3 regions of the Bacillus sp. NPDC094064 genome follow, and region 3 is predicted to be linked to each of the others. Evidence: riboswitches for the same ligand, from Rfam matches in the RefSeq annotation. Region 3 holds a riboswitch; each other region holds the start of a gene.
The links. Region 3 has a riboswitch for S-adenosylmethionine ahead of metI (cystathionine gamma-synthase/O-acetylhomoserine thiolyase). Riboswitches for the same ligand answer to the same signal wherever they lie in the genome.
Positions count from the first base shown of each region.

Region 1 (3,288 bases), on a different contig from region 3:
TAAAACAAAATAAAAAAAGCTTTGCGCTCACCGCGCAAAGCTTTTTTTCATATATTATAGACCAGCTTGCTCTTTTAAAGCTGCAGCTTTGTCTGTACGTTCCCATGAAAGATCTACATCAGTACGTCCAAAGTGGCCGTAAGCTGCTGTTTGTTTGTAAATTGGGCGACGTAAGTCTAGCATTTTAATAATACCAGCTGGGCGAAGATCGAAGTTGTTACGAACTAGTTCTACTAGTACGTCTTCAGATACTTTACCAGTGCCAAATGTATCAACTGAAATTGATACCGGTTGTGCTACGCCAATTGCGTATGCAAGTTGTACTTCTGCTTTTTCAGCAAGACCAGCTGCTACGATGTTTTTCGCAACATAACGAGCTGCATATGCTGCTGAACGGTCAACTTTCGTTGCATCTTTACCAGAGAATGCACCGCCACCGTGGCGAGCGTATCCACCGTAAGTATCAACGATGATTTTACGTCCTGTTAAACCAGCATCACCTTGTGGTCCACCAATTACGAAGCGGCCAGTTGGATTAATGAAGAATTTCGTTTCTCCATCCATTAATTCTGCTGGAACTACAGCTTTAATTACGTGCTCTTTTAAGTCACGATCGATTTCTTCCCATGTAACATCTGGGTGATGCTGTGTAGAAATTACAATTGTATCCACACGTACAGGTTTACCATTTTCATCATACTCAACTGTAACTTGCGTTTTTCCATCCGGACGTAAGTATGATAATGTGTCATCTTTACGTACTTCAGTTAAACGGCGAGCTAATTTGTGAGCAAGCGAGATTGGAAGTGGCATTAATTCTTGTGTTTCATTACATGCAAAACCAAACATTAAACCTTGGTCTCCTGCACCAATTGCCTCAATCTCAGCGTCAGTCATTAGACCTTCGCGTGCTTCTAGCGCTTGGTCAACACCCATAGCGATGTCAGCAGATTGCTCATCGATAGATGTTAAAACTGCACAAGTTTCTGCATCGAATCCGTATTTTGCGCGTGTGTAACCAATGCCTTGAATTGTTTCACGAACGATTTTCGGAATGTCTACATAAGTAGAAGTCGTAATTTCCCCCGCTACCAATACTAAACCAGTTGTTACAGTTGTTTCACAAGCCACACGTGCATTTGCGTCTTTTGATAAGATCGCATCTAAAATTGAATCAGAAATTTGGTCACAAATTTTATCTGGATGTCCTTCAGTTACAGACTCAGATGTGAACAGATGACGTTTTTTTGTCATGTGGTAAACCTCCCTACAGTAATTGTATATATTGTACGGAACTCATCCTTAATTTGCCACAAACTGCGACATACATTTATTCTCCCACACAAGCATACAGAAAAACCTTTCCCACTTTACATAGAGGAAAGGTTTAATTTGCTACTTGCATACTGCTTTTTGCCCTTCGCTCTTATCGTTCGAGACCTGTAGCCTCGCACAGGTTTTAGCACCTATTCACCTGTATTTACCAATACAGATGAGGTTGCTGGGCTTCATCGGGCCTGTCCCTCCGCCAGCTCGGGATAAGAGAGTATCCGTCCCAACCTATACTAAAGAAATGATATTCATTTGTCAATTAATATTCACATTTTCCCGAAAGTTTTTCTCAATACGTATAGAATGAAATATTAATAAGGAAATCATACATTCACACAAACAAAAATAAATAAATAGTATACATTATTTATATAATTGTGTTATACTCTTGGTGGGGATTACGAGAAATATTTCATTAGATGAAAATGAAAATGAAAAGGATGGTATATAAATATGAGTACTGTGAATGTCCAAATTGGTTTACATGAATTATTGAACGGAAGCAATGCACAGATTCAATTAAGTGTTCCGCAATTAGTGGAAAAAGTATTAATGCGAAATGAAGGGAAATTAACTTCTACTGGTGCAGTTTCTGCTTCAACAGGAAAATACACAGGACGTTCTCCTAAAGATAAATTTATTGTGAAAGAAGCATCGGTTGCTGACAAAATTGCTTGGGGAGCAGTAAACCAACCGATTTCTGAAGAACATTTTAATAAATTATATACAAAAGTATTAGAATACTTAAAAGAAAAAGAAGAGTTATTCGTCTTCAAAGGATTTGCTGGCGCTGACCGTAACTATCGCCTACCAATTCAAGTTGTTAACGAATACGCATGGCATAATTTGTTCGTACACCAATTATTTATTCGTCCAACTGAAGAAGAATTAACAACTCACGAGTCAGAATTTACAATCGTTTCTGCACCGAACTTCAAAGCAGATCCAGCAATTGACGGCACAAATTCTGAAGCGTTCATTATGGTTTCATTCGAAAAACGTATCGTACTGATCGGTGGCACAGAGTACGCTGGAGAAATGAAAAAATCAATCTTCTCTATTATGAACTTCTTACTACCTGAACAAGATATTCTTTCTATGCATTGCTCTGCAAACGTAGGCGAAGAAGGCGACGTAGCACTATTCTTCGGTTTATCTGGAACAGGTAAAACAACATTATCTGCTGATCCAAACCGTAAATTAATCGGTGATGATGAGCATGGCTGGTCTGATAACGGCGTATTCAATATTGAAGGCGGTTGCTATGCGAAATGTGTAAACCTTTCTCATGAGAAAGAACCACAAATCTTCGATGCAATCAAATTCGGTTCAGTTTTAGAAAACGTTGTCATTAATGACCAAACACGTGTCGCTGACTATAACGATACTACTTTAACAGAAAATACACGTGCTGCATACCCTATGCATGCGATTGACAATATCGTACTGCCAAGTGTTGCTGGACATCCGAATACAATTATTTTCTTAACTGCTGATGCATCTGGCGTATTGCCTCCAATCAGTAAGTTATCAAAAGAACAAGCTATGTACCATTTCTTAAGTGGTTACACTAGTAAATTAGCGGGAACAGAGCGCGGCGTTACATCTCCGCAAGCTACATTCTCAACTTGCTTCGGTTCACCATTCTTACCACTTGATGCATCTCGCTATGCTGAAATGCTTGGTGAAAAAATCGAGAAACACGATGCGAAAGTATTCTTAGTAAACACTGGCTGGACTGGTGGCGAATACGGCGTTGGTAAGCGTATGAACTTAGGTTACACTCGTGCAATGATTCAAGCAGCACTAAGCGGTGAACTTGCAAAAGCTGAAACAGCAAAACACGACATCTTCGGTCTTGAAGTTCCACTTCACGTACCAGGTGTACCTGACGAAGTGTTAATGCCTGAACAAACATGGGCTGATAAAGATGCTTACAAAGTAAAAGCACTTGAA
Region 1 is NZ_JBNNUI010000004.1:293,520-296,807, forward strand. It holds gene ACQKNI_RS12060 (hypothetical protein) at 1-13, shown strand, start outside; gene metK (methionine adenosyltransferase) at 55-1,254, opposite strand; SAM riboswitch class I at 1,424-1,545, opposite strand; gene pckA (phosphoenolpyruvate carboxykinase (ATP)) at 1,786-3,288, shown strand, end outside.
Region 1: another riboswitch for S-adenosylmethionine. It lies ahead of metK (methionine adenosyltransferase); the one in region 3 lies ahead of metI (cystathionine gamma-synthase/O-acetylhomoserine thiolyase).

Region 2 (3,288 bases), on a different contig from region 3:
CTCCGCGAACAAGTAACAACACCAGGTGGTTCCACAGCTGAAGGGCTCAAAACTTTATATGAATATAATTTTTCGGAGGCAATCCAACAAGCAGTTGAAGCAACAAATAAAAAAGCTAGGGGGAAATAATATGAGTTTAACAAGTTTAAAAGACTATACAACACTTCATAATGGTGTGAAAATGCCTTGGTTCGGTTTAGGCGTTTTTAAAGTAGAAGATGGTTCAGAAGTAATTGATTCTGTAAAAGCAGCTATTAAAAATGGATACCGCAGCATCGATACTGCAGCAATCTATCAAAACGAAGAAGGCGTTGGACAAGCGATTCGTGAATCAGGTGTTTCACGTGAAGAATTATTCATTACATCAAAAGTGTGGAATAGCGATCAAGGCTATGAAACAACACTTCAAGCATTTGAAACTACATTAGAAAAATTAGGTCTAGAATATTTAGATTTATATTTAGTACATTGGCCTGTAAAAGGGAAATATACTGAATCATGGAAAGCATTAGAAAAGCTTTATAAAGATGGCCGTGTTCGCGCTATCGGTGTGAGTAATTTCCACATTCATCATTTGCAAGATGTATTTGAAATCGCTGAAATTAAACCAATGGTCAACCAAGTAGAATACCACCCACGTTTAGCTCAAGAAGAATTACACACTTTCTGTAAAGAACATAACATCCAGCTTGAAGCTTGGTCACCATTAATGCAAGGACAACTACTGGATAACCCAACATTACAAGAAATTGCGACAAAATATAATAAATCAACTGCACAAATTATTTTACGTTGGGATTTACAAAATGAAGTTGTAACAATTCCTAAATCAATTAAAGAACATCGCATTATTGAAAATGCAAATATATTCGATTTTGAATTAAGTACTGATGATATGAAAGCAATTCAAGCTTTAAATGAAAATCATCGCGTTGGTCCAGATCCAGATAACTTTAACTTCTAGTAGAAAAACCACTGCCATATGCAGTGGTTTTTCTGTTAAAGAAAACTGAAAATTTAAACTATATTTCATTAGGTTGACACTTTATTATCCGAGGTGTAAGATTTTGAATTATCAAAGAAACACAAAAATTAATAAAATTTATTCGTTTACTCATTGTATCAAGAGAGGTGGAGGGACTGGCCCTTTGAAACCTCGGCAGCAGGTTCATTTTGAATACTGTGCCACTTCCTGCAAGCTTTATGCTTGAAAGATAGAATGAGGGACTTCGTTTATATACGGGTGCATAACTTGTACGTAAAAATCCCTCTTTCTCGATCTGAAAAGAGGGATTTTTTGTTTTTCATTTCCCTCATCATCATCCAAACTTATTAATTATTTAGGAGGAAAATCAAATGAAAAAGAAGTTTGTACCCGGTATTGCATCAGTTGTAGGAGTAAGTATTTTATTAACTGGTTGCGGTAGTTATAAAAACGAAGCAAGCGGAGCAAATGCAAAAGACGAGGCACCTAGTAAACAAGTTTTAAACTTATCTTCCCCTACTGAAATACGAACAATGGATACAGCTCGTGCTACAGATACTGATTCTGGCCAAGTAATGAGAAACGTATTTGAAGGTTTGTATAATCTTGGTGAAGGTAATAAACCTGTTCCTGGTGTTGCAAAATCTCATGAAGTAAGTGGCGATAAAACGAAATACACATTCCATTTACGAGATTCAAAATGGTCAAACGGCACTCCTGTTACCGCGAAAGATTTTGTCTTCGCTTGGCAAAGAGCTGTCGATCCAACAACAGCCTCTGAATATGCATTTCTATTCTTTGATATTAAAAACGCAACAAAAATTAACAACAAAGAACTTCCAGCCGAACAACTTGGTGTAAAAGCAATTGATGACCATACGTTTGAGGTAGAATTAGAGCGTCCTGTTCCGTATTTTATTAGCTTAACAGCGTTCCCAACATTTCTACCAATTAACGAGGAATTCTTTAAAGCACAAGGTGATAAGTACGCTTTAGAAGATAATACACTCTTGTACAACGGAGCTTTTACACTAAGCGATTGGAAGCACGAACAAAGCTTTAAATTCAAGAAAAACTCTACCTATTGGGATAAAGATAATGTCAAACTGGAAGAAATCAATTTTAATGTCGTAAAAGAAAAATCAACAGAAGTGAACTTATTTGAGTCCAAACAATTAGACCGTATCAAACTAACATCTGATTTCGTGGATAAATATAAAAAGGATGCTAACTTCAAAGAACGTCCGAACGTAGGCGTACAATTTTTACGTATGAATCAACAAAACAAAGTGCTACAAAACGTTTCTGCACGCCAAGCAATTGATCAAACTATTGATAGAAAATCCTTTGTAAATACATTATTAAATGATGGCTCTACACCAACCTTTGGTCTCGTACCAAAAAACTTTGCAAAAGGACCTGACGGAACAGACTTCCGCGTTGCAAACGGCGATTTAACAAAGGTTGATACAAAATCGGCACAAGAATTATGGAAAAAGGCAAAACAAGAACTTGGATCTGAAAAAATAACGTTAGAATTATTAACAAGTGATGGTGACCTTGAGAAGAAAACTGGTGAGTTCCTAAAAGGACAGCTTGAAAAGAATTTAGATGGATTAACAGTAAATATAAAACCGCAACCGCGTAAGCAACAAGTTTCACTTTTATTAAAAGGTGACTACGAAATTGGAATTGACGGTTGGAGCCCTGACTTTGCGGACCCAATTACATTCCTTGAACTATTTACAACGAACAACCCTTATAACTTAGATCACTACTCTAATAAAGAATTCGATGACACAATTGAAAAAGTAAAAACGACTTTAGCTGGTGATGAAAAAGCACGCTTTGATGCATTACTAGCATCCGAAAAAATATTATTTAAAGACTCTGTTATCGCTCCTCTTTACCAAAAAGGTGAATCTTATTTAGAACGTTCTTATGTGAAAGGAATTGTGCAAGTAGACTTTGCAGGTCAATTAAACTTCAAATGGGCAAAAATCGAAAAATAAAGTGAAACTTTAATCAGTGGGGGTTTTGTTCATCACCCACTGATTATTAGTTGAATCAATCGGGCTTTTACGGGCAGTTGATCCCCCACCTAACGTCTTTGCTTTCGCTGAATTTTGAGGTGAGGGGCTTACTATCCATTAATGCGGGATAAATTGCAACTTTAACCAGCGTTATTCCACCATACTAATTATTTTTGCGTAAAATGCATTAAAAGCAGGTCCCTTAATGCACGAAAATCTACTTTTTTAATATATTATTTCGAGAAATTAACATTCTGTTTTTATTATTGA
Region 2 is NZ_JBNNUI010000015.1:50,807-54,094, forward strand. It holds gene proC (pyrroline-5-carboxylate reductase) at 1-129, shown strand, start outside; gene ACQKNI_RS24805 (aldo/keto reductase) at 131-964, shown strand; SAM riboswitch class I at 1,117-1,221, shown strand; gene ACQKNI_RS24810 (peptide ABC transporter substrate-binding protein) at 1,357-2,997, shown strand.
Region 2: another riboswitch for S-adenosylmethionine. It lies ahead of ACQKNI_RS24810 (peptide ABC transporter substrate-binding protein); the one in region 3 lies ahead of metI (cystathionine gamma-synthase/O-acetylhomoserine thiolyase).

Region 3 (3,288 bases):
TCTTGCGACAGTGCCGCATGTGACATTTTAGCTGGGTAGGAAAGAATCGATTCGACAGCTCCTAAACTAACTGCAAAGACAGGTAATTTTACTTTTGATAAAAATTGGCGGAGTGCATCTTCTGATTGTAAAGTGAAAGATAGGACAGCTCCGGCTGATGTAGCTTGAGATTGTTGAATATCAAATCCAGGATGTGATTGTAATCCAGGATAATAGACATTTTGCACTTTAGCGTGCTTTTGTAAATAGTGTGCAATTTTATTGGCGTTTGCAGCTGAATACTCAAGACGTACATGCAATGTTTTTAGACCGCGAAGCACGAGAGAGCAATCTTGTGGTCCTAAAATAGCACCAAAAGCATTTTGTAAAAATCCAAGTTTTTGAGCGAGTTCGGCATCTTTTACGACCGCTAATCCGGCAGTAACATCACTATGACCGGCAATGAATTTTGTGGCGCTATGCAGAACGATATCGGCGCCAAGGTCAAGTGGCTTCTGGAATAGTGGTGTCAAAAATGTATTATCAACAAAAGTAAGAGCACCAATAGATTTCGCGACTTTAGAAACCTCACGAATATTTGTCACTTTTAGAAGTGGATTAGAGGGTGTTTCTACATAAAAGAGTTTTGTATTGGATTTAATATTTTTCTTTATTTCCTCTACATTGGTCATATCAACAAATGTATGTGAAACACCGTAACGAGAGAGCACTTCAGTTATAATTCGGTAAGTGCCTCCATACACGTCTTCTGAAATGAGTACGTGATCGCCTTGCGAAAGAAGGAGAAATGCAGTAGAAATTGCTGCAATGCCGGATGCAAAAGCGAATCCCTTTGTTCCCCCCTCTAATAAAGCAATAATATCTTCAAGGGCTTCACGAGTTGGATTTCCAGACCGGCTATAGTCATATTTGCCGAATGTATCTACATCAAATTGGTGAAAAGTTGATGTATTATAGATGGGAACGTTAACAGCTCCTGTTTGCGAGTCATGTTTATATTGGTTGTGCAGTAAGAGTGTATCTATGGAATAACTCATATTCTTACACCTTCTTTTACAAGTTTAATGGCTTGCTGTAAGTCTTGAATTAAATCGTTACTATTTTCAATGCCAACGGAAAATCGCAGAAGACGATTACATACACCGTTTGCTGTTCTGATTTCTTCAGGAATATCAGCGTGTGTTTGTGTTGCTGGATACGTCATTAAACTTTCAACACCACCAAGACTTTCAGCAAACGTAATTAAGGATAAAGATTGTAAGAAGGGATTAATCCATGTTTCATCTTTAAGACGAAATGAGATCATGCCGCCTCTTCCAGGATAAAATACATCTGTCACCCCGTCTTCATCATTTAAATAAGCGACAACTGCTTTTGCATTTTCTTCATGTTGTCTCATGCGAAGCGCTAACGTTTTCATACCACGAATTAATAACCATGAGTCAAATGGGCTTAAGACCGCACCTGATGCATTGTGATAATGAGCGAGTTCCTCACAAAGTTTCTTTCCTTTTGCAACGACAAGGCCACTTAGTACATCGTTATGCCCACCTAAATATTTCGTTGCACTATGAAGTACGATGTCAGCGCCTTCTGTTAATGGTTGTTGTATATAAGGAGTATAGAATGTGTTGTCTACAATAAGAAGTAGACCGTGTCTTTTCGCTACAGTTGCGACAGCAGCGATATCGGTAACTTGCATTAATGGATTAGTCGGAGTTTCTATGAAAATAGCCTTCGTTTTAGGTGTGAGTGCTTGCTCGATTTGTTTAATAGATTGTGTATTTACGTATCTACATCGAACATTCCATTTTTTTTCATGTTCAGAAAATAATCGATATGTTCCACCGTATAAATCTTCAGAGACAATAAGTTCGTCTCCAGAGCGGAATAAAGAAAGAACGAGGAGAACAGCGGCCATCCCTGAACTACAGGCATAACCTTGTTCGCCATATTCTAAGTCTGCGATTGCCTGTTCTAAAAGACCACGAGTTGGGTTACCAGTTCGTGAATAGTCAAAACCAGTAGATTTACCAATCCCTTCGTGACGGTAAGCAGTTGAGAAATAAACGGGTGGATTAACAGTTCCTGTTGTAGTTTCGCTACGATTTCCGATTTGTGCTAGTTTTGTTTCAATAGTTGACATGTGAAAATTCCTCCTTTTTAAATTAACAATTAAGTGAATATAAATAAAAAAAGCCTTCTAAGAAGAAGGCTTTCGGTTTGAATAGAGTCTTCTTCTCATCTGTCAAATCTTTCACAATTTGCTGGAATTAGCACCTTATTAACAAGTGTTAATGGTTGCTGAGGCGTCATAGGGCCAGTCCCTCTACCTCTCTAGATAAGAATGTTTGTATGAAATTTTATTATGGATTTAACTTTACAACAAAAGATAATTGAATTGCAACTTTATTTTAAATAATTTTTATTTTTACGCAAGTATCATTGACTTTTGTATTTGTGCATGCTAAATTTATTAAAAAATTAACAAACATTGTTAAAAGGGGAACGTATTTCCTTTTAGCTACATAAATAAAATATATAGACAAACTCTTATTGAGAGCGGTGGAGGGAAAGGCCCTGTGAAACCCGGCAACCTTCAAACGAAATGTTTGAAACGGTGCTAATACCTGCAAAACGAATGTTTTGCATAATAAGAGGCGGAACAATTATGTCCCCCTCTTCACGGTGAAGAGGGGGTTTTTATATTGATAGAAATGAGGGAGATTCGTGAAATTACTAGATTTATTATCAAAAGGAATTGTAATAGGTGATGGTGCGGTTGGAACGTTATTGCATTCGCACGGTTTGCAAAGTAGTTTTGAAGAATTAAATGTATCTGATCCAGATTTAATTATATCGATTCATAAACAATATGTAGCTGCTGGAGCTGATGTAATTCAAACAAATACGTACGGAGCAAATGAAGCGAAATTACGTATGTATGGTTTAGAAAATCAAGTTACTGAAATTAATAGAGCGGCAGTAAAACTGGCGAAAGCATCTGTAACAGAAAGAAATGCAATTTTAGGAACAATTGGTGGTATGAAACATATCGGAGCTGTTACGACAACTGATATGGAGCGAGAATTTATGTTACTGGAACAGGCAAGTGCATTACTAGAAGAACAGGTTGATGGATTACTATTAGAGACTTTCTATGATGAGTTTGAATTACTTCATGCTGTTCAGGTGTTACGAAAACAAACGAATATTCCCATTGTAGCTCAATTAGCGTTACATGAGGCGGGTACGACTCAAAATGGAAATGATGTAAATGAAATATTA
Region 3 is NZ_JBNNUI010000009.1:90,190-93,477, forward strand. It holds gene metC (cystathionine beta-lyase) at 1-1,037, opposite strand, end outside; gene metI (cystathionine gamma-synthase/O-acetylhomoserine thiolyase) at 1,034-2,146, opposite strand; SAM riboswitch class I at 2,239-2,348, opposite strand; SAM riboswitch class I at 2,551-2,660, shown strand; gene ACQKNI_RS19865 (bifunctional homocysteine S-methyltransferase/methylenetetrahydrofolate reductase) at 2,731-3,288, shown strand, end outside.